2 regions of the Epilithonimonas zeae genome follow, and region 2 is predicted to be linked to the other one. Evidence: riboswitches for the same ligand, from Rfam matches in the RefSeq annotation. Region 2 holds a riboswitch; the other holds the start of a gene.
The links. Region 2 has a riboswitch for S-adenosylmethionine ahead of KI430_RS06430 (TonB-dependent receptor plug domain-containing protein). Riboswitches for the same ligand answer to the same signal wherever they lie in the genome.
Positions count from the first base shown of each region.

Region 1: another riboswitch for S-adenosylmethionine. It lies ahead of KI430_RS11715 (alpha/beta fold hydrolase); the one in region 2 lies ahead of KI430_RS06430 (TonB-dependent receptor plug domain-containing protein).

Region 1 covers NZ_CP075338.1:2,597,457-2,610,181, reverse strand. The annotation lists gene KI430_RS11720 (glucose 1-dehydrogenase) at 199-1,005, opposite strand; SAM riboswitch class I at 1,178-1,282, shown strand; gene KI430_RS11715 (alpha/beta fold hydrolase) at 1,334-2,281, shown strand; gene KI430_RS11710 (ACT domain-containing protein) at 2,281-3,819, shown strand; gene KI430_RS11705 (O-succinylhomoserine sulfhydrylase) at 3,942-5,102, shown strand; gene KI430_RS11700 (homocysteine S-methyltransferase family protein) at 5,298-6,308, shown strand; gene metH (methionine synthase) at 6,407-9,088, shown strand; gene metF (methylenetetrahydrofolate reductase [NAD(P)H]) at 9,108-10,064, shown strand; gene hutI (imidazolonepropionase) at 10,122-11,345, shown strand; gene hutG (formimidoylglutamase) at 11,349-12,263, shown strand; gene KI430_RS11675 (HAD family hydrolase) at 12,267-12,725, shown strand, end outside.
Region 2 covers NZ_CP075338.1:1,457,647-1,470,371, reverse strand. The annotation lists gene KI430_RS06440 (SIR2 family NAD-dependent protein deacylase) at 1-221, opposite strand, end outside; gene KI430_RS06435 (DUF72 domain-containing protein) at 223-957, opposite strand; SAM riboswitch class I at 1,107-1,209, shown strand; gene KI430_RS06430 (TonB-dependent receptor plug domain-containing protein) at 1,311-4,091, shown strand; gene KI430_RS06425 (copper-transporting P-type ATPase) at 4,270-6,951, opposite strand; gene KI430_RS06420 (T9SS type A sorting domain-containing protein) at 7,242-8,210, opposite strand; gene KI430_RS06415 (hypothetical protein) at 8,305-8,790, opposite strand; gene KI430_RS06410 (GLPGLI family protein) at 9,275-10,090, opposite strand; gene KI430_RS06405 (S41 family peptidase) at 10,129-11,163, opposite strand; gene KI430_RS06400 (alpha/beta fold hydrolase) at 11,179-12,725, opposite strand, start outside.

The sequences.
Region 1 (12,725 bases), 1.1 Mb from region 2:
AAAAAGGATGCCGTTCCCATCGGGGCTATGTTGACGATTTTCCATTCTTTCAACCATAAATAATTGGCGAAATAGATAAATGACAAAATAAAAATATATCGATTTTCAGCCTTATTAAAATCCTTAGCCCTTCAAAATCTTTGCATTAACATTCAACAAAAAATCATTAATAATTATATAATTCATCATTAATAATTATTATCCGTTGTCTGCAAAACTTTCCAACGTCGTCATCCCACCATCCACATAGATGCTCGCTCCGGTAATATAATCCGAATAATCACTCGCCAAAAATACGGCTAAATTTCCAATATCTTCCGGCTGCCCGATTCTGTCATACGGAATCAAGGTCATCAGAGAATCAAAAGATTCCTTGTTATCCCAAGCGGATTTGTTGATTGGTGTTTGGATGGCGCCCGGACAAATATTATTCACACGGATTTTTTGTTTTCCATATTCCTGAGCCAGCGTTTGCATCAGCATTCTGAGCGCACCTTTACTGGAAGCGTAATTGGCGTGCCCAGCCCACGGAATCGTCTCGTGAACACTGCTGATATTGATGATTTTTCCAAGCGCTTTGGACTTTTCGGTCATTCCACGCTTCAGGAATTCTTTAATTGCTTCTCTTGAACATAAAAATTGCCCCGTAAGATTCACATCGATTACTTTTTGCCATTGTTCGAGAGTCATATCAATAAAAGCAGCGTCTTGTTGCAAGCCTGCATTGTTGATGAGAATATCTACAGTTCCGTATTTGTCAATTGTGGTTTGAAACATCGCCAAAACTTGGTCTTCCTTACTCACATCACATTGGATAATCAAACCTTCGCCACCGTTTTCTTCAATGGTTTTTAGTGTTTCTTCAGCTTCCGGTCTGGAATGTTCGGATGAATGGTTTACAATAACGATTGCTCCGGATTTTGCCAAACTGATAGCAATTCCTTTCCCTATCCCGCTGCTGGAACCAGTTACAATGGCCACTTGTTTATTAAGATTAATGTTCATTGTTTATTTTTTGATGAAGTTGGTTAAGCAAATATTGTACACAATTGCTGTTATAAATTTCTTAAATTGGATTGTTAATAAAAAATTTATACTGACTTTTTTCAGTTTATTTGGAAAAACAGCAATTTGTTATCTATATTTGCAGTCGAATTTGTTCATTCACATATTGAAAATGTTATCGAGAAAGGTGGAGAGATTAGACTCTGTGAAACCTTGGCAACCCTTCGGGAACGAAGAAGGTGCTAAATTCTATCCGCAATGGCGGAAAAGATAACCTAGACATTTATTCTACATTTCCCGTAGCATTTTCAATTTTTATAAGACAAAATTGGAAAACAGGCTACAACATATCAACATTCGACATTTCGAAACTAAGAACGGAAAAGTTCTCGATATCCAATTAAGCTACCAGCTTTTTGGAAAAGAATTGTATTCTGCTCCCATTGTTTTGATTAATCACGCTTTGACAGGAAACTCTGATGTTGCCGGAGAAAACGGCTGGTGGAAATCTCTGGTTGGAGAAGGGAAAGTAATTGATACAAATCGATTCACAATAATTTGTTTCAATATTCCGGGTAATGGTTTTGACGGATTTTTCATTGAGAATTACGAAGATTTCACAACGAAGGATATTGCATCTATTTTTCTGCAAGGATTAAAGAACCTGAATATTAAAAAACTATTTGCTTTAGTTGGCGGTTCTGTTGGCGGTTCTATCGGTTGGGAAATGTTGACTTTGCAGAATGATTTAGCAGAAAGATTCATCCCGATTGCAACAGATTTCAAAACGTCGGATTGGTTACATTCTCAATGTCTGGTTCAGAAATTTCTTTTGGAATCAGAGGAGAAACCGCTTGAGAAAGCCAGAGTTCACGCAATGTTATGCTACAGAACGCCGGAATCTCTTAATTCAAGATTCAATAGAGAAATAGATTCTGAAAAGCAGATTTTAAAGTCTCACGACTGGCTCAATTTCCACGGAAAACGATTAAACGAAAGGTTTAGTTTAAAGGCTTACAAGCTTGTTAATCATCTTCTGATGAACATTAATGGAAAGGAAAATGAATTGGAAAATATCAATGCAGAGATTCATTTAGTAGCAGTAGATTCGGACCTTTTTTATCCGGCTTTTGAAATTAAAAATACTTACCAATTTTTACAAAATAAAAACAAAAACGTTCAGTATCACGAGATTAATTCCATCCACGGCCACGACGCTTTTCTAATGGAATATGAGCAACTGAACACCATTTTAAAACCTATTTTTTTGAACTGATGACAGACAAGAATGCAATTAATATTTATAGAAACAAAGCTTTGGTGAATTTCGAAGGGAAAGACTTTCTTGGACAGATTGGCGTTGATTCACGCATATTTCAGGTTTTGAATGGAGGAGGAATCAGTGTGGGCGTTATTTCCCAACAAGCGATTGAAAATGGAATTTCTGTTCTTGTAGATGAGAATGATGCTTCTGATGCAGTTGATTTTCTGAATAAAGAATTCGAAAAAGAAAAAAACAATGGACAAGTCAGCAATATTTATAGCATCGAAAACCTAAGTGTGATCGGATTTGTTTCGGAAAATTACAATAAGATTTTATCAGAACTTCAGCGTAATAAAATTTTCCCATTGTTGTTGAGTCAAATCGCTTCTGCTGGAAGAGTGAATATCGTCGTAACCGATAACCAAACCGAAATCACAAAAAATATCATCGAAACCGAAATCTACGGAAAACCGAAAACCGTTCATCTCGCTTTGATTGGTCACGGTAATGTTGGCGGGACTTTGGTTGAGCAGATTTTGGATTCAGCTTACGATATTCTGAATCGTAAAAGAGTGGATTTGAAAATCGTTGCAATTGCCAATTCCAGAAAAGTAGCTTTCAACAAAGCCGGTTTCGGAAGCGATTGGAGACAGAAAATTAAATATTCTCAAACAGAATCCAGTGTCCAGTCTTTGGTAGATTTTGTAAATGAACATCATTTGGAAAATTTGGTGATGGTAGATAACACGGCGAGCAAAGATTTTGTTAAAAATTATCCTGTGTTTGTAGAGAACGGATTTGATGTCGTTGGCTCTAACAAAATCTACAACACATTACCCATCTCAGAATATCGGAATTTCAGGAAATTATTAGAAAAAAATAAAAAGAAATACCTCTATGAAACCAATGTTGGTGCTGGTTTACCTCTAATTGACACCATTAAATTATTGCATCTTTCAGGAGAAAATATTACAAGAATCAAAGGTGTTTTTTCCGGAACATTAAGTTATGTTTTCAATAATTTTTCGCTTCGTAACGATAAATTCTCAACCATTATCAACGAAGCTTTGGAAAAAGGGTACACCGAACCGGATCCACGCGAAGATTTATCTGGAAATGATGTTGCAAGAAAATTGTTGATTCTGGCAAGAGAGCTGGATTTGATTAATGAATTTGATGACATCAATATTCAGAATCTTGTTCCGGAAACTCTATTGTCAGTTTCCAAAGAAGAATTCCTTTCAAGATTGCAAGAACTGGATTCAGAATACCAGAACATCAAAGAAAATCAGCAACCAGACCACGTGTTAAGATATGTCGGCGATTTGCACGGCGATTTACAAAAAGAAAAAGGAGAGTTGGATGTCAAATTAATTTCTGTGCCAGCCAATTCGGCATTAGGACAACTTAAAGGTTCCGATTCTATTTTCGAAATCTACACAGAAAGTTATGGCGAGAATCCAATTGTCATTATGGGAGCCGGAGCCGGAGCCAAGGTGACTGCAAGAGGCGTTTTCGGAGATATTTTAAGACTTAGCGAAACAAAATAAAATCAATGTAACAATATAAAAGTGTAGCAATTTACCAATTCTTATAAGCAGTGTCATTCTGAACGAAGTGAAGAATCTCATTGTTACATTGGTAGATTATTGCATTGGTAAATTAAAATTTTATGGAAAATTTTGAAACACAAGCCATAAGGACTCAAACCGAAAGAACTCAGTTTGACGAACATTCCACGCCGTTATATCTCACGTCAAGCTTCGTATTTGAAGATGCGGAAGATATGCGTGCAAGTTTTGCAGAAGAAAAAGACAAGAATCTTTACAGCCGTTTCAGCAACCCAAACGTCACAGAATTTGTTGATAAAATCACGAAAATGGAAGGTGCGGAATCCGGTTACGCTTTTGCAACAGGAATGGCGGCGATTTATTCAACATTTGCAGCGTTGCTTGATGCGGGCGACCATATTGTGAGTTGTCAGTCGGTATTTGGTTCTACTCACACATTATTCACAAAATATTTCACGAAGTGGAATATCGAAACATCTTATTTCAAAGCAGAAGATGCGGAAAACGTAGAACAATACATCAAACCAAATACAAAAATCTTGTATCTGGAAACGCCGACGAACCCCGCAATCGAAGTGTTGGATTTGGAGTTTTTCGGACAGATTGCTAAAAAACACAATCTGATTTTCATAGTTGACAATTGTTTTGCAACACCTTACTTGCAGCAACCGATTAAATACGGGGCAGATTTGGTGGTTCATTCAGCAACGAAATTGATTGACGGTCAAGGGCGAGTGTTAGGCGGTGTTGCGGTTGGAAAAGCAGATTTAATTCGTGAGATTTATCTGTTTGCAAGGAACACTGGTCCGGCGATGTCGCCATTCAATGCCTGGGTTTTGAGCAAAAGTTTGGAAACTTTGGCGATTCGGGTAGAGAAACATTGCGAAAACGCATTGAAAGTGGCTGAGTTTCTGGAAAATCATCCCAATGTAGAATTGGTAAAATATCCGTTCCTGAAATCTCATCCGAGCTATGAAATCGCCAAAAAACAAATGAAATTAGGTGGAAATATCGTTGCTTTCGAAATCAAAGGCGGTACCGAGGGCGGTAGAAATTTCCTGAACAGAATTAAGATGTGTTCCCTTTCCGCCAACTTGGGAGACACAAGGACGATTGTTACACATCCTGCTTCCACAACGCATTCCAAACTTTCCGATGAGGAAAGAAGTGAAGTTGGAATTACTACCGGATTGGTGAGATGCTCCGTTGGTTTAGAAAATATTGATGATATAATTAATGATTTAAAACAAGCTTTAGACTAAAGGAATCGAAGGAATTAGGAGCAACAAGTTTTCGTCTTCGAAACAAGTTCCCAACCCGCTATCCACTATATCTTTTTTGTTTACGACGTTTTGTCATCAATAGAAAATTTTCAGAAAAACAAAAAAGGATGCCGTTCCTATCGGGGCTATGTTGAAGATTGGTCTTTCAATCGACGATAAAAATTAAATTAAAAAATGAATAATTCAGAACAACTATACAACGCACTGAAAAACAGAATTCTCATTCTCGATGGAGCAATGGGAACGATGATTCAGCGCTACAATTTCACCGAGGAAGATTACCGAGGCGAGCGATTCAAAGACTGGAAATCGCCATTGAAAGGAAACAATGATTTGCTGTCTCTCACGCAACCTGAAGCTATTGAAGAAATTCATAGAAAATATCTTTTGGCAGGCGCAGATATCATCGAAACCAATACATTTTCCGGAACAACCATTGCAATGGCGGATTATCATATGGAAGATCTGGTTTACGAACTTAACTATGAATCTGCCAAAATTGCTAAAAAAGTCTGTGATGAATTTACCGCTCAGAATCCCGACAAATCAAGATTTGTTGCAGGTTCAATCGGACCAACCAACAGAACGGCAAGCCTTAGTCCGGACGTCAATGACCCAGGTTACAGAGCTATCACTTTTGACGAACTCAGAATCGCTTACAAACAACAGGCAGAAGCTTTGCTCGATGGAGGTTCAGACATCCTTTTGGTTGAAACAATCTTCGATACTTTGAATGCAAAAGCGGCACTTTTTGCCATTGATGAAATAAGAGAAGAACGCAATATCACTATTCCAATTATGGTTTCAGGAACGATTACCGATGCTTCTGGAAGAACTTTGAGTGGGCAAACGGCTGATGCATTTTTGATTTCTGTTTCACATATGGATTTGATAAGTGTTGGTTTCAACTGTGCTTTAGGAGCAAAACAATTGACGCCTTACCTGGAAATTCTTGCCAATCACACAGATTTCGGAATCTCGGCTTATCCAAACGCAGGTTTACCAAACGCTTTCGGCCAATACGACGAAACAGCCGGTCAAATGGCAGAGCAGGTGAAGGAATATTTGGAGAAAGGTCTAATCAATATTATTGGTGGTTGCTGCGGAACAACGCCGGACCATATCAAAGCGATTGCGGATTTGGCACAAGCTTACCATCCGAGAAAACTTAATATAACAGCATAACAATGTATCTATTTACCGATTATCAGACAGAGTGTCATTCTGAACGAAGTGAAGAATCTCATTTTATTGTTGGTAATTTTTACATTGTAAATTAAATTATGGAAACAGATTGTAAAAGAAAATATCTGAAATTATCAGGTCTCGAGCCTTTAATTATAACACCCGAATCCAACTTTATCAACGTTGGGGAAAGAACCAATGTTGCCGGTTCCAAAAAATTTCTTCGTCTCATTAAAGAAGAAAAATATGCCGAAGCTCTGGATATTGCAAGAAACCAAGTAGAAGGCGGTGCTCAGATTCTTGATGTTAATATGGATGACGGGCTTTTGGACGGCAAAACCGCAATGGTCAGATTCCTGAATCTGATTGCCTCCGAACCAGACATTGCCAGAATCCCGATTATGATTGACTCTTCAAAATGGGAAATTCTGGAAGCCGGATTACAGGTTGTTCAGGGAAAGCCAGTTGTGAATTCCATTAGTTTGAAAGGTGGAGAAGAAGAATTCATCAAGCAGGCAAAAGCGATTAAAAGATATGGCGCAGCGGCCATTATTATGGCTTTTGATGAGGTTGGACAAGCCGATAATTACGAAAGAAGAATCGAAATTTCCAAAAGGTCTTATGATATTTTGGTGAATCAGGTTGGTTTTCCTTCCGAAGATATTATTTTCGATCTCAATATTTTCCCTGTTGCAACCGGAATGGATGAGCACCGCAGAAATGCGATTGACTTTATCGAAGCAACACGTTGGGTTCGCACCAATCTTCCAAATGCTTCAGTAAGTGGAGGCGTTTCCAATGTTTCATTTTCCTTTCGTGGAAATGATTCTGTGAGAGAAGCAATGCACTCTGTTTTCCTTTACCATGCCATAAAAGCTGGGATGAATATGGGAATCGTGAACCCGACAATGCTGGAAGTTTATGACGAAATTCCGAAAGATTTATTGGAATTGGTTGAAGATGTAATGCTAGACAGAAAAGACGATGCGACAGAAAAACTTCTGGATTACTCGGAAAAACATAAATCAACTAAAAAAGAAAAAACAGAAGACCTCGCTTGGAGAGAACAGGATTTACAATCGAGAATTACACACGCTTTAGTCAAAGGAATTGATCGTTTTATAGAAGAAGATACAGAGGAAGCTAGAAAAACTTCAAAACGACCGCTTGATGTGATTGAGATAAATCTGATGACAGGAATGGGCGTTGTCGGCGACCTTTTCGGAAGCGGAAAAATGTTCTTGCCTCAGGTTGTAAAATCGGCGAGAGTAATGAAAAAAGCGGTGGCTTATCTTCAGCCTTTCATCGAAGCAGAAAAAGACCAGACTCAAAAATCCAACGGAAAAGTTCTTATGGCAACAGTGAAAGGCGATGTTCACGATATCGGGAAAAATATTGTAAGCGTGGTTTTGGGTTGTAATAATTATGAGATTGTGGATTTGGGCGTGATGGTTCCGGCAGAAAAAATCATTCAGACGGCCATTGATGAAAAAGTGGACGTGATTGGATTAAGCGGATTGATTACACCAAGTCTGGACGAGATGGTTCATATTGCAGACGAACTGGAACGTAAGAATCTTAATTTCCCTTTATTGATTGGAGGTGCAACCACTTCCAAAGCACATACAGCGGTAAAAATTTCGCCAAAATATTCCAGTACAGTTGTTCACGTGAATGACGCTTCCAGAGCGGTTGGTGTTGTGAGTTCTCTTTTGAATCGAGATAAATCCAATGCTTATGCTTTGGAAATCAGAAAAGATTATGATGAATTCCGTGAAAAATTCCTGAACCGACAAGTTGATAAAGAGTATGTTCCGATTGCAGAAGCTCGTGAGAAAAAATTCAAAATCGATTGGAAAAACGAAAATATTCCAACACCTAAAAAATTGGGAGTTACTATTATCGAAGACCAAAATCTGGATGAATTAGTTGAGTTTATTGACTGGTCACCGTTTTTCAGAAGCTGGCAATTGTTTGGAAAATTCCCTGAGATTTTGACTGATAATGTTGTGGGTGAACAAGCGACGATTTTGTTCAATGAAGCTAAGATAATGCTCAAAAAAATCCTGAAAGAAAAGAGTTTCAAAGCCAAAGGGATTTTCGGAATTTTTCCAGCGAATGCAAATGAACAGGACGATATTTTGGTTTATGATGAAAATCAGAATGTGATTTCGACTTTTAGAACTCTGCGACAACAACATAAGAAATCCGAAGGGAAAGAGTATTTTGCTTTAAGTGATTTTATTGCGCCTGAAAATTCCGGAAAACAGGATTATATTGGGACTTTCTGTGTTTGTACAGGTTTCGGAGCTGATGAGTTGTCAAAAAAATATGAAGACCAAAATGATGATTACAACGCCATTATGGTAAAAGCTTTGGCAGACCGTTTTGCAGAAGCCTTCGCCGAATATCTTCACAAAAAAGTCAGAACCGAATACTGGGGTTATTCTGAAAATGAAACGCTGGATAACGAGGAATTAATCAAAGAAAAATATCTCGGAATTCGTCCGGCTCCAGGTTATCCAGCTTGTCCCGATCATTTAGAAAAACTGACCATTTGGGATTTACTTAAAGTTGAAGAAAATATCGGCGTGACTTTAACCGAAAGTTTGGCAATGTGGCCAACTGCTGCAGTTTCAGGTTATTATTTTGGGAATCCAAAATCTAAATATTTCGGAGTAGGAAAAATTGATGAAGACCAATTAAAAGATTTTGCTGAAAGAAAAGATGTTGAGTTAGATTATGCTAGAAAATGGCTGGCTCCAAACTTAGCAGATTAATACTATTTAAAATTATTAAATGAAAATTACTGATCATATAAAAAACGCCAACGGCAAAACGCTTTTTTCTTTTGAAATTGTTCCGCCTCAAAAAGGTGTTGGAATCGCCGATTTGTATAAGAATATCGACCCGTTGATGGAATTCAAACCGCCATTTATAGATGTTACAACTTCCCGAGAAGAATATATTTTTCTGGAAAGAGGAAACGGTTTGATGGAGCGAAAAATCACAAGAATGCGTCCCGGAACTTTAGGGATTTGTTCGGCAATTCAGAATAAATATAATGTTGATACCGTTCCACACGTACTTTGTGGTGGATTTACTAAAGAAGAAACCGAATATCTTTTGGTGGATTGTATGTATTTGGGAATCAATAACATTGTTGCTTTGCGAGGTGATGCGATGAAAGGGGAAAAATATTTTGAACCTTCAAAAGGCGGACACAAATATGCTTCGGATTTGGTAAAACAGATTCACGATTTGGGAATCGGAGAATATCTTCACGGCAAGATAGAATCGGACGTTGATAACAGTTTTTGCATTGGTGTTGCGGGTTATCCTGAAAAACATATTGAAGCACCTTCTATGAATTATGACCTTCAGATGTTGAAGAAAAAAGTAGAAGCAGGCGCAGATTATATTGTAACTCAAATGTTCTTTGATAACCAGAAATTCTTCGATTTTGTAAAGCAAGCCAGAGAAATTGGGATTGACGTTCCGATTATTCCGGGAATCAAACCGATTGCTACCAAAACACATTTGCAAATGTTGCCACAGGTTTTCAAAATCGATTTACCAGAAACTCTCATTAATGAAGTTTTAAAATGCAAAACCAATAATGATGTTCGCGAAGTTGGAATAGAATGGGCGATTAACCAGAGCAAGGAACTTTTAGATTTTGGAATTCCTGTTCTGCATTTTTATTCAATGGGAAAAAGTGATAATATTCTCAAGATAGGAAGAGAAATATTTTAAAAAGAAAAGAGATGTCAATTGCATCTCTTTTTTTAATTTTACGATTCAAGATTATATATGAAACTAATTGGTCCATTCAAGCAAATCATTACACTCAATAATCTTCCACTCAAAGGAAAATTACAAGACGAATCTTTAGAAATAATTCCCAATGGCGGAATTTTAACAGAAAATGGAAAAATTTTAGACGTCAACGATTTCGATTTTCTGAAACAAAAGTTTCCTGATTCTGAAATCAATTTTATTGATAATGAGCAAATCGCACTTCCAGCTTTTGTAGATGCACATACGCATATCTGTTTTGGAGGAAATCGGGCGAATGATTTTGCGATGAGAAATGCAGGTAAAACTTATCTTGAGATTGCAGAATCTGGTGGTGGAATCTGGAGTTCCGTTCAGCATACAAGACAAGCTTCGGAAGATAATTTGGTTGATGGAATCCTTGAACGTGTCAATATTTTGTTAAATCAAGGCATCACAACAATTGAAATAAAAAGTGGTTATGGATTGAATGTGGAAGAAGAACTGAAAATGTTGAGAGCTATAAAAAAAGCTCAGGCAAAAACCAAAGCAACCTTGGTTCCCACTTGCCTTTCCGCTCATTTAAAACCAAGAGATTTCGAAGGTTCATCGGAAGATTATCTTAATTATATTTTGGATGAAATTCTACCAAAAGTAAAAGAAGAAAACCTTGCTAGCCGTGTTGATATTTTTATTGAAAAATCAGCATTTCAGCCGGAAGAAAGCAAGACTTTCCTTTTGAAAGCTAAAGAATTAGGCTTTCAAATCACAGTTCACGCCGACCAGTTTACGGCTGGAAGTTCACGAATTGCTGTGGAAGTTGGTGCAAAATCTGCTGACCATTTGGAAGCGACTATCGATGAAGATATTGAGTTTCTTGCTAATTCAAATACGGTGGCGATTGCTTTGCCAGGTGCAAGTTTAGGTTTAGGCGAACCATTTGCTCCGGCAAGAGAAATTCTGGATAAAGGAGGGATTTTAGCAATTGCAACCGACTGGAATCCGGGTTCAGCGCCAATGGGAAATCTCGTTACTCAAGCCTCGATTTTGGCGACATATCAGAAGTTGACTACAGCGGAAGTTTTAGCTGCAATAACTTTCCGAGCAGCTTATGCTTTGGGTTTAGAGGACAGAGGGATTTTAGCAGAAGGGAAAAAGGCAGATTTTATCACTTACGAAACAGATAATTTCCAGAACATCCTTTATCACCAAGGAAGTTTGAAGCCGAAAAGTGTTTATATCAACGGAGAAAAAATCTAAATTATGTTTGAATGGACAGGCCGTTTTGATGGCGAAGAAGAATCGTATCACAGAATTTTCCAACGAGTGAAAAGAGAAACGGGTTATGAAACTATTAATCCTAATGATTTCGTTTTACACGGTTTTGCTGTAGATGAAGGCGTGAAACGTAATAAAGGTAGAGTAGGAGCCCAGGAAGCACCAGATTTGATTAGAAAAAATATGTCCAACTTTCCTGTTGTTAATTTCGAATTTTCACTGAAAGATTTCGGAAATATCAAATGTGAAAATAATGACCTCGAAGCAACTCAGAATTTATTAGCCGAAAAAGTTTCGAAAGTGTTATCAAAACAAGGGAAATCTGTTGTTTTAGGAGGTGGACACGAAGTCACTTTTGCTCATTATTCAGGAATTAAAAAAGCTTTTCCCAATCAAAAAATAGGAATCATCAACTTCGATGCTCACTTTGATAATCGTGAACCAGAAAACGGATTGGCAAGTTCTGGAACCGGTTTTTGGCAAATTGCAAAGGAAGGCGAGATTCATTCTTTGCATATTGGGATTCAGAAAGATAGTAACACTAGAAAATTGTTCGAGATTGCAGATGATTTTGGGATGAAATATATTTTGGCTGACGAAATTTACTCCGAAAATCTTCCGAATTTAATGTTTACAATCAACTCGTTTTTAGAAGATGTGAATGTTATTTACGTCACGGTTTGTATGGATGTTTTCAATGCGTCTATTGCGCCAGGTGTCAGTGCGCCTGCTTATAATGGGATTTTTGCTGACCGTCAATTTATGCAGATTTACCATCATATTTTATCATCAAAGAAAACAAAAGCATTGGATGTGGCAGAAGTCAACCCCAATTTTGATATACAGGAAAGAACCGCAAGATTAGCCGCAAGTCTTGTAAATGAATGGTTTATGATTTAGATTATGAAGAGAGATAGCATTATTTTTGACTTAGACGGAACACTCTGGAATGCTTCGGAAACCGTTGTCAGAGCTTTTAACGACAGCATTCAGGCAATTGGATTTGATATCAATATTACGTCTCAAACCGTGAGAGATTTTTCTGGGATGAAAATGGACGATATTTTTGCGCAACATTTCAGTTTTGTTCCGAAAGAAAAGCTAAAGGAATTTGAAACAATTTATGCAAAGAAAGAAAGCCAATATCTTAAAAAATATGGTGGAGAATTGTTTCCAAAAGTCAAAGAAACACTTGAAAAATTAGCAGAAAATCATAGACTTTTCATTGTCAGCAATTGTATGAAAGGTTACATCGAGAATTTCATCGGGTTTTTTAGTTTTGAAGATTTGTTTCAAGATTTCGAATGTTTTGGCAACGACGGTTTACCAAAGGACAAGAATATACGGCTCATTGTTGAACGA
Region 2 (12,725 bases):
TCTGCAAGCAATTTGTGCGCCGCATTGGGTTCTACTTCTTTCAATTGTTGTCTTCTGGCATTATAAAAATCCAAAACCAATTGCGGATTTCGAGCAAAACCTTCCGGAGAAGCTACGTCTTCAATGCGATGATTTTCCCAAAGTCCATTGTAATCTCGGAATGTTTTTATCCCACTTTCTGCCGAAATTCCTGCACCGGAAAGTACAACCAGTTTTTTCATTTTAATCTAAAATTTTCTTTAAATATAATGAATTTTCTATGGCAGAAGTTCCCCAAGTGTTATTAAAGTAAATATAAAATTCTTGATTTTTAGCTTTGATTTCTTTAACCAGATTATCTAAAAATTCTTCTGAATAAAGCGATTTATAAAGAATCGGTTTCCCGTGAAGACGATAATATCCGATTTTAGAATTGGTAACAATTACATCTTCCGGGATTTTTCCAGGAAAACTAACACCGCAGAAAATCCATTGGTGTTTTTTGAACAAATCGAAAATTTCATCATTCCACCAAGAATCGTGTCGGAATTCGACTGCAATCAAAAATTTATCAGATAAAGTTTCTGTTAACCATTTAATATTGTTCTCAGTACAATGAAATGATGATGGAAATTGAATTAAAAAACCCGCTAATTTGTTCCCCATATTTTCATTAATATAATTACAAAAGTCAGAAAACTCTTCTTTTTTACTTTCAGAATAACCGGAATGAGAAATTGTTTTTGGAATTTTAATAAAAAAATTAAAATCATCAGGCGTCTCATCATTCCATTTTTGGAGCGTTTTTGCTATTGCTTTTCTGTAAAATGTACTGTTGATTTCGACCGTGTTATAGACTTTAGAATATAATTTCAGGAAGTCTTTATTCTTAGAATCTTCCGGATAAAGTGAACCTTTCCAGTCTGTATTATAGAATCCTGAACAGCCGATATGATATTTTTCTTTTGAATCTTTCATTTTATTAGATAATTAAATCTTATGCCAATCAGCATTGAATCAGTTAATTAAAATCAATATGATATTTATCATATCAAATTAGTATGAATTAAATTTGCTGAAGAAAAATTCTTATCATAGTTTTGCACTGTGATAATGAATTGCTGTCATACTTATTAAGAAAGACCGAGGGAACTGACCTGTTGAAGTCTTAACAACCTGCTGATTAGGTAAGGTGTTACATTCAGCCTTTGAAAAAAGGAAAGATAAGTTGAAAATGTTTAATTGCGGTTGTGATGCCGTCTCAATATAACTTCTTTCAGACTTGTCTGGGAGAAGTTTTCTTTTTTGTATAAAACGTAAAATTTAAAAATATGATTCAAAAAACTATGTTTAATTCCAGCAAAAGAGCCGTTATATCGACAGCCGTAGTTTTCTTTTCCGGGATTTATCTGACTCAAGCACAGGAAACGAAGCCTGTAAAAGATTCTACTTCTGATAAACAAATTGAAGAAGTTGTTTTGGTAGGTTCCAGAAGTGGAGGACGTTCAAAAACAGATAGTCCCGTTCCTGTGGATGTTTTCAATTTGAAAGATATTCAACAAAGTTTACCACAAACCAATATCAATCAGATCCTAAATACGATTGCGCCATCTTTTACGTCAACTATTCAGACTAATGCTGATGGATCGGACCACTCGGATCCTGCACAGTTGAGAGGCTTGGGACCGGACCAGACTTTGGTTTTGATTAATGGAAAAAGAAGACATACATCGGCTTTGGTTAACGTTAACGGTGCGCCTGGAAGAGGAACTGTTGGAACAGACTTAAACGCAATTCCGGCTTTTGCACTTTCAAGAATCGAGGTTTTGAGAGATGGAGCCTCTGCGCAATATGGTTCTGATGCGATTGCTGGCGTAATGAACTTACAATTGAAAAGAGACACTGGAAAACTGACAGGACAACTGAATTATGGTGGTTACCTTACCAAAGCTGCCAATGACCATACTGGAAATTATGATGGACAACAATTTCAATTGGATTTAAACTATGGAAACAAGATTGGAAAACGGGGTGGTTTCTATAATGTGACTTGGTCTTCCCAGTTCCGTGACCCAACAAGAAGAGCTGGAACAGAAAGCGGAAATATCTACAATGCTTACAATGCTATTGAGAAGAGAGCTGCAGAAGCTGGCGTGAATCTGTCTTCTTATTTTAGCAACATCAATAACCTGAAAGGCTCGGCTGGTGAACAAGATTTCGTAAATCTAATTCATCAGTATGCGCAAGGTGTGAATTATTTTGATTCCGGATTCCAGTCAAGTATTCAAAATGCGTCAAATATTTCTGCTTTGCAGGGATTACTAGGCGCTAATTATACAGATCAGGAATTGGCTTACAGAGGACAGACCAGAAAAGATTTTAATATGCAGGTGGGCCAGTCCAAACTCAATAACCATCAATTATTCGCGAATATTGAAGTTCCTTTGAATGACGATTGGAAGGTTTACACATTCGGTGGTTACTCAATCCGTGATGGTGCTTCTGGCGGATTCTATAGAAGACCAAACCAAGCCAGAACATTTACAGGTTTATATATTGACGGTTATTTGCCTGAGATCCATACTAAGATTCAGGATGTTTCTTTGTCTGCCGGAATCAAAGGAAAATGGGATGGATGGAATGTAGACTTCAGTAATACATTTGGTCAAAATAGTTTTGATTACACCATTGAAAATACTGGAAATACAAGTTTAAGATTTAACTCTCCAAATTCTTTCAAAGCTGGTGGATTGCAGTTTTTGCAGAACACCATTAATTTAGATTTCAGCAAATCATTTAATTGGTTGGAAGGTGTAAATGTTGCTTTCGGAGCAGAACAGCGTCACGAAAACTTCAAAGAGAATCCGGGTGAGGAAGCTTCTTACACAGCTTATGATGTGAATGGAAATCCACAAACTTCAACATCAGTTAACCCAACTGATTTCTTCGGAGTAGCATTGGCAGGAAGTTCTCAGGTTTTTGCAGGTTTCAGGCCAGAAAATAAGACCAATAAAAATAGAAATGCTTACGCGGTTTATGCAGATGTAGAATTCAATTTTACCAATTGGTGGCTGGTTGATGCTGCGATTAGATATGAAAATTATTCTGATTTTGGTTCGACTTTTAATTATAAATTAGCATCAAGAATCAAATTATCAAACGATCTTAATTTCCGTTTTGCAAGTTCAACAGGTTTCCGAGCGCCATCGATTCACCAAATCTATTATAATACAACTTCTACATTGTTCACAACGCTTCCGGGAGCTTCGGGACCAAGTTTGGTAGAAGTTGGAACATTTAGTAATGATTCTCAATTGGCACAAGCATTTGGAATTCCGAAATTGAAACAAGAAACGTCAAAATCTGTAAGTACAGGATTTACATATAAAATCCCTGCAATTAATTTGAATATTACAGCAGATGCTTATTTCATAAGAATTGATGACAGAATTGTTTTAACAGATCAATTCTCAAGACCAACCGATCCAAAAACACCTGCACAAATTGCATTGGCAAATGAGTTTGTAAAAGCTAACGTGAATGCAGCTCAGTTTTTCTCTAATGCTATTGATACAGAAACCAAAGGTTTGGATGTCGTAATCAGCCATACGTTTACAAAAGAAAGTTTCAAATTCACAAATGATTTTGCTATCAATTTCAACAGAACAAGAAAAGTGGGTGATATCCACGCATCCGATTTGTTGAAAAATGCAGGATTGGAAAATACCTATTTTGGTGAAAAATCTAGAATTTACCTAGAAGATTCAGTTCCAAAAGTGAAAGCAAGTTTGTCCAATAATTTTAAATGGAATGATTTCAATTTCTATCTGAGAAATACCTATTACGGAAAAGTTTATGGTGCAGATGGTATCAATGGAAATGCGTACGACCATCAATTGATTTCGGACAAGATTGTTACAGATTTGTCTATCGGTTATGATATCAACAAGAATTTCAATTTGACTCTTGGAACAAACAACTTGTTCGATATTTATCCAACTAAAAACGTGACAGCTTCTACTAATAACGACCAGTTCATCTATTCTCGTTCCACATCTCAGTTTGGACAGAACGGACGATATGTTTTCAGTAAGCTGACCGTTTCTTTCTAATTAAAAAATTTCTTAAGGTTTTTATTTTGTTTTGAATGGCATCGGGAGTTTTCTCGATGCCATTTTGGTTAATAAAAAACATAAAGGCACAAAAGAAATTAATTAACAGAGATTAAAATTTAAGGGACAAGGAAAACTTTGTGCCTTAAAAAATAAGTCTTGTGCCTTTGTGTTAAACTCAAATCTCTAATTTCACATTATTCAATCTCAAAGAATTTAGAATCACAGAAACCGAACTGAAACTCATTGCCGCTGCTGCAATCATTGGACTTAACAAAATTCCGAAGACAGGGTAGAGCAGACCTGCCGCTAACGGAATTCCCAAAACATTATAAATAAAAGCAAAGAATAAGTTTTCTTTGATATTTTTCAAAAGTTTTTCACTCAGGATTTTTGATTTGGCTACACCTAAGATGTCGCCTTTTAGCAAAGTTATTTCTGCGCTTTCAATCGCGGCGTCGGTCCCTGTTCCCATTGCAATTCCGATATTGGATTGAGCTAAAGCTGGCGCATCATTGATTCCGTCTCCGGTCATTGCAACAATTTTTCCTTCGGTTTGAAGTTTTTTGATTTCGTTCATTTTGTCTTCAGGAAGACAATTGGCTTTGAAGTTTGTGATTCCGAGTGTTTTTGCCACTGCTTTTGCAGTGTGTTCGTTGTCGCCGGTCATCATTATCACTTCGATGTTTTGAGAATGGAGATATTCAATAGCTTGTTTTGAAGTTGATTTTATTTTGTCTGAGAAGCTCAGGAATCCAAGAACTTTTCCAGCTTTTGCGAGATAAGAAATCGTCTTAGCTTCATTCTGTTTCTGAACTACTTTTTGTTTTAATGATTCAGGAATTTTGATGTTGAAATGTTTCAATAAAGCTTCGTTTCCAAGTAGAATTTCTTCATTATTGATTGTTCCTTTCACACCTTTTCCAGAGATGTTCTCAAAATTCTGAACTTTCTCAAATTGCAGATCAGTATTGCCACTCTGAACTTGTCGAAGAGTTTCTAAAACAGCATTAGACAAAGGATGTTCCGAATTCTGATTCAATGAACCAGCTAATTTTAAAATTTTTTCCCGTTGATCAAGATACGCTTCGCTTGATTCATTTTTATCAGTATTTTCAAATGTTTCGATGTTGTCAAGACTTGGTTTTCCTTCCGTCAATGTTCCGGTTTTATCGGTAATCAGAACATTGATTTTGTGCATTTCTTCCAGCGCTTCAGCATTTTTGATTAAGATTCCATTTTGTGCACCTTTTCCGATTCCTACCATCAAACTCATCGGAGTTGCTAAACCTAGCGCACACGGACAAGCGACAATCAAAACGGCAACAGCGTTTACAAAAGCATAAATCAACTTGTTTTCGCCACCGAAAATATTCCATAAAATAAATGTCAGAATAGAAATTGCAATCACAGTTGGTACAAATATCTTCGAAATCTTATCTGCTAATTTTTGAATCGGCGCTTTGCTTCGGCTGGCTTCGTTGACCATTTTGATGATTTGAGAAAGCAAGGTTTCATCACCAACTTTTTCGGCTTTCATCAGAAAACTTCCATTTCCGTTGATAGTTCCGGAAGTGACTTTATCATTTGATTTTTTCTCTACAGGAATCGGCTCTCCCGTAATCATCGATTCATCAACATTAGAATTTCCTTCGGTAATTTTCCCGTCGACAGGAATTTTTTCGCCCGGTTTTACTCTTAATATATCATTGATTTTAACTTCTGCTAATGATACTTTTTTTTCGTTTCCGTCTACAATCAGATTGGCTGTGTCAGGTGAAAGATTCATCAACGCTTCAATCGCTTTTCCTGTCTTCATGTGCGCTCTGGCTTCCATCATTTGTCCCATTATCACCAAAGTAAGAATGACACAAACGGATTCGAAATAGAGTGGGATGCTTCCGCCGTGAGATAATTCGTGAGGTAAAATATCTGAAACGAATAAAGCGATTAAACTAAAAATCATAGCTGCAGCAACACCCAGAGCAATTAATGAAAACATATTGAGGTTCCAGGTTTTGAAAGAAATCCAACCACGCTTCATCACAAACCATCCTGAATAAAACAAGACGGGTAATGTCAAAATTAACTCTAAAATTCCTTGAACCTGATGAGAAAATGGCCAATCGATAAACATTCCGCCCATCGATAAGATGAAAATGGGAACAGTGAACCCTAAAGCCGTCCAGAATTTTGTTTTTAATAATTTATAAGTTTCATCTTCGTGATCGTTATCTTTTGACGGTTTTGGAACGAGATCCATTCCACAGATCGGGCAATTTCCGGGTTCGTTTTGTACAATCTCGGGATGCATTGGGCAAGTATATTCAACAGTTTTCTTTTCAGGAATTTTGACCAAATCCATTCCGCAAACCGGACAGCCGACATTGGAATCATAAACTTTGTCGCCTTCACAGAACATTGGACAATAGTATTTTCCTTCTTGATGGGTGTTTGGTGTTTGGTGCTTGGTGTTTTGATGCGTATGTGCACTTCTAACATCCAGCTTCTGACTTCTGACCAAATCTTCGGTAATTTTTTCCAAATGCATATGACAAACCGGACAACCTGAATCTGATACATAAGTTTTGTCACCTTCACAAAACATCGGGCAAAAATAATCCCCTATTTTATCTTTGAAACTTTCCGGGAGGTTAGTTTTGGAATAATTTTGCGGTTTGTTTTTGTGGTCATCACGTTCTTCTATCGGAACCAGAAACATATTACAAACCGGACATCGGCCTTGCTTGAAATAGAGTTTTTCGCCTTCACATTCCATTGGACAATAATAAACGGAACTTGGTGAAATTCTTTGACTAGGATGAAGGTGGTCGTGATTATGGTGATTTTGGTTTTCCATTTTTTTGTTTTTAACACAAAGAGCACAAAGTTTTTTTATTAGTAATTCGATGTTTTTAAGGTCACAAAGATTACTAGCTTCGCTCAGTTTTTTATTATTGATACAAATTTCTGAAAAATAGATGCCAATCAGTTATAAATAAATGGAAAGATGTTATAAGGTGAGATAGGAGAGTTATTTGTTTTTTTTACGAAAGGGAGTTTTACAATTGTAGGAATGAGTTTTCTAAATTAAAAACCCCTTCAGATTTTCTGAAGGGGTTTTCTTATTTTAAAATAGAATGTAACGAATTATTCTTTAATTAGTTTCTCAGTAGTCTCACCTTGATCCGTTTTGATTTTTAAGATGTAGTTCCCCTTTGAAAATTGAGAAATATCAATATTGTTTTTGAAATCGGTCTTAATTAATTTTCCTAATGAATCATAGATATCAACTGATTTTAATGTTTTTTCAGTAGAAACATGGATAATGTCTTTTGCCGGATTAGGTGCTATAAAAATGTTTTTTCTTTTAACATCTGAAGTATTTAGATTAGAGCAATTAGAAAGGTTGGATCTATTACCATAAATCGAAAAATTATCTAGATATTTTCCATAACCGTTAGTAGTAGATGTTAGATTAATTATAACATTATTATTGGGATTGAAATTATAATTATTACCTTCATTTGTACGTCCAATTATTTTTTTTGGTGCTAAAGTTCCAGATTCTCCCAAGGAATAAATATCTGTTTTAAGACGATATTTGTTAATACCTATTTTTGAAATTTCCAATGAAAGTCGGTACCAAGTGTTATCAATATAGCCATCACTTGTACCTAATTGAAAATCAGTAATATCATTACTATTCTCTAATCCACCAATATATAATGTTTTATTTGTTATATAACTTCCAAAAATACGTCCTTGTTGACCATCTTTAAATATATATATGCCTGCAGCATGTCCTTTACCTGTACCTGTGTGAAATTTAGTTTTAAAATCAATACTAATTTTCATCGTTTCGTTATCAACCCCATGATACTTTGGACATAAAGTTAAAAATGTGTCAGGGAAAACATCATTTACAGGTGTCTGTACAACATAATTAGATCCATCTTTAAATAATTTATAATTATTTGCACGATAAGTAAAATAATTTTTTAAATCATTATTTGTTTCAGAAATGTAATTATCAAAATTTATATCTAATTGCGACAATTGAGAATGATAAAAAAGTGAATTTAAAAAAGTGAATAAGATAATAAATCTTGTTTTCATAGGTTTAATTTTTGATTATAGTTAAAAACTATGCAATAATATCATTTTAATCTTTACTTGTCTAAAAATCTTTATTAATATTATTAAATACGATTTATTTTCTCGGTTTTAAAGACAAATTATCCACATACACAGCTTGATGTACACCGTTTAATAATACTTTCAAACCGATGTGGCTGTCTTTTTTCAAACTGATGTTGATGACTTTTCTCTCTTTTGTAATTTCTTGTGGTTTAGCAATGGAAACAAAAGATTTCGGATCAATTGCTTTACCTACTGAGAAAATTTCAAGGGAAGTTTCTCCACCATTATCTGTGATGTCAAGGCTCAAAGTATAGTTTCCAGCTTTTACTTTTGGTGTGATGAGATACATATTTTCTTTTGGATCTGTCATCGAGTAAAAAATCACTTTCTTCTCACTGGCGTACAGCATTGCTTTTCCTTTCTGTACAGTCCAGCACTTATCTATATCTTTCCAGCTGTCAAAGTTTTCTGTGATTGTAGTGACTGTTTTGCATTGTGCATTGGCTGTGATTAATCCACCAAAAGCCAAGATTCCTCCGAATATTAATTGTCTCATTTTTATTGAAATATTATGCTGTAAAAATAGCTAAAAAAGAGATTGTTGCAAAGTTTATTTTTAATGAATCTAAATAGTTGGCTGTTTTAGTTAAATTCACAATAAAGAATATTTACTGTTGGTATTTTTTTAAATTAAATTGCAATATCTCATTTCATTAATCATACAAATAGTAAAGATGAAAACGAAAATAATGAAATGAAGTAAATGAAGTTTTAAGATTCTTTTAATTAAATTTTCTCTTCTAATTTTTCCTTCATTTAAAAGATTAAAACAGAAAGTGACTATAAGACCAATAAAAAGTAATTCTCCAATAAAAGTAAATGCTCTTGCAATTCCACTTACAAAACTTTCGCAGTCATTGTCATAAATAGCAAAATTCATAATAGTTCCATATAAAATGAAGAGAATGAAAGGTATATTGATTACAAACCTGAATATTTTTATAGAAAATACAATTTGTTGATTTTAAAGAATAACTAAATTATTTAAGCAGATCAATCTCAATCAAATTATTGTCTTTTGCCAATTTTTCCATTGCTATTTGGTTCAGTTCTTTAATGATTTCAGTAGATGTTCTGAATTTTCCATTAGAATCGTGTTGATCAGGAATTTGTCCCACTAAATCTGCAGTAGGATTCTGACGGTAATTTTTAAATTTCTTAACAAACTGATTGTAATTTAATTCAACAATACGGTAATTTTTCAGGTCAGGATAGACAAACTCTTTCTGGTTAGATCGTATGCCTTTCAATTCCCAGGTATGACTTTTAGTTGAATCTTCAATCTTCAAAATTAAACCAGGTAAACCTTTGAATTTGTAAGGCCCATCTTGAATTGGAATTTCTTTGGTGAACCACGCTGTCCATTTTCTGCCACCAAATTCTGTGGTTGCTTTTTGAACGTCATAATTCAGAATTTTAGAAAATTCATTTGTCAATTTCCAGTTAAGCTCCACATCCTGTTTTACTTTGTACTTGTCCCAAATCAAAAATGTGGTATGAAAAAGCTGATTGGAATTAGGATATTTTGTAACCCATTCACTTACTAATGCTTCGCCAGAAGGCATAGAGTTAATTCCCTTTTGATAGTCTGCAAATTGAGCAGAATCTGATGCATATCTTACAGAGCTATAATATTCTGACCGATCTTTTTGGATATTCAAAATCATTATTTCTGTTTTGACATCTACCTTGTTGGTAGAATCAGAAATGAATTTGTATTCGTAGAGAAATTGTTTGTTTTGTCCGATAGCAAGACAAGATAATAGCAGTAAAATTAATAATTGAATATTTTTCATTGTTAATAGTTTTCAAGATCGAAATATACTGATAATTACTATGATTTTATATCAAAAAACTTCACAGCTTCCACAACATTCCTATCCAAAAGCAAATTATCGAAATTGTCTTTTTTGGAAACGAAAACATCAGGAATAATTTGTTCATAATAATTGCCATTTCTGTCGCTATCGTAGCCAATAGTAATTGCCATCGTGCTGCCAAAAGGTAAAGTATATTGGGTATTGGCGGTTGTTGCGCCGTAGGTTTTTTCGCCGATGAAAATAGTGTTTGGTCTGCCTTTGAAAGCGAGTGTTGTCACTTCGCCAGAACTCCCGGTAAAAAGTCCAGTGATTACTGCGACTTTTACATTGTCCAATAGTTCGCCTTTTGGATTGATGAATGCTGGTTTTTTGGCCCCGTCCAGATATTTTCCTTGGTTCAGTTTTATTTTAGAAATCATCTTTTTATTGCCGTCCAAAGTTCCCCAAACCACATTGTCACCTAACAAATCATAAAGAGCCAAAAGCATTGGTGTAGAGTTTCCACCGGTGTTGAATCTCAAATCAAGAATCCAGCCTTCGGGTTTATTGTTGGATTTGATTTCTGCAATCTTGTCATAAAGTGGTTGCGCAATTTTGTTGATGTTCTCCGGACTAAGCTCGAAAAATAACATATTAGGCATCAGAATGTAGCCGTGTTTTTCATCAATCATTTTAGCTTCGAAAGCAGGTTTGGTATCAAATTTCTTTTTCCATTGTTCAGAAAAATCATCTTTTGTAATGACTTTTCCCGTTCCCGAATATTTTTTGTTATTGTAGAAAATCAAACAATGATTGGCGTTTATTTTATCGAAGAACGGTTTGATTTCGGTTAAGGATTTTTCGAAATTATCATAACTTTTTAGTCTGTCTTTTGTTTCGGATTCTACAGTTTTCCAATCAACAGATTTTCTGTTGAGGTAACTTTTTTCTAAAACCGAAAACAGCTCATTATAAAAAACGTTGATGCTGTCTTGTGGCGTTTTTTGCTTTTGCGCTTTCAGACCTAAGGACAAACTGAGAATAGAAAATATGGTTATTGTTTTTTTCATAGCTGTAATTTAGGATTATTTCTTCAGAAAATTGAGAATCGTATCGTTCAGTTTTTCCGGTTGTTCGAAAGGAACATAATGCGTAGAATCCGGAATAATCGCCAGTTCAGAACCCTTGATGAAGGAATGGATGAGATTGGTATGTTCCGGTTTGATAACATCATTGCTGCCGGCAATTACCAAAACCGGATTGCGGATATTCGTAATTTCTTTATAGTTGATGTTGGGGTGGTTCAGCATCAGTTTTATTAATCGTGGATTTCCGATATTTTGTTCGAGTTGTTGCTGGAATGTTTTGATAAGGTTTTCATCTACACCAGAAGGATCGAGATTAGCGCCGATTGTTACTAATTTATTGACTAATTCCGGATGTTCCAGATTGAAGGTCAATCCTGTATTTCCGCCGTCACTCCAGCCAACGATATTCACTTTATCGAGTTTCAGATTTTGAATGATTTTATAAAGGTCTGAAGCGAATTGATCATAAGAATAATCATCCGTGGTCAAATCTGTGCTTCTGCCTTGCCCACGCGTATCTATTGCAATCACACGATAATGTTTTGAGAAAAAAGGAATTTGTTTGTAGAAATCAGAAATGCTTCCGTTATTCCCATGTAGTAGCAAAAGCGGTTCGCCTTTTCCATACTCTTCGTAGTAGATTTTAGCATCATTCAAATCTATAAATTGTCCATTTCTACTTTTCCCAAATTCTGTTTTTTTAGCTTTTTCTTTATTCTCATAATAGGCAATCAACTGATTGGTTTTGAAATCGTTTTCAGTATTTTTTTCAACTTCAGCAATCTCTTTTTCATTCTTAGTTTTGTCATAACTGATATCGATATTAGAAATAAAACTACCATCAAAAGTTTCCCAATTGCCCTGACTCTGATATCTGAACAAAAGGTCTTTGGATAAAGTTTTCTTGGCAGAAATTCCGAAAACAAAATCGAAATTCTCCATAGATTTATAATCTACCAATTGTAACGTAATAGCAATTTTATCAAGATTATTTAACATTAACCGATAATTTGATAAATCGATATTTTGCCAGCCTGTTGTTGAGGTTTTGTAAATGATATTCTCCTCCAAAAGTGATTGCTCGGGAAGATCGTTTTTGATTTTATAGATATTCAGTTTTAATGTAATTTCCTGATATCTGGAACTCGGGATGATATGAAAATTATAAGATTTGAGTTTTGTCTTTTGATAAATTGGAAAAATATTTCCTTGCTCAACGGTTGGAATATTCTGGTCGAACATTTTAGAAAACGTGAGAAAAGGCTTTGACTTTTGACCAACCAGCTTTTCTTTCATTTGTTTTGCAACGATGTTGACGTTCTCAATCTGAGTCGTTTTATAATCGAGAATGATATTGGGATTTAGCTTAAGTTCGTTCGAAGAAACAGTTTTGTCCTGATATCCCGACGCACTAAAAGTAATTTTGCTATCTGAATCCTGAGGAAGTTCTAATTGATAATTGCCTTTTTCATTGGTAATGGCTCCGTTTTTTGAATTCTTAATTCCAATAGAGCTATAAGCGATGACTTCATTATCCATGTTTT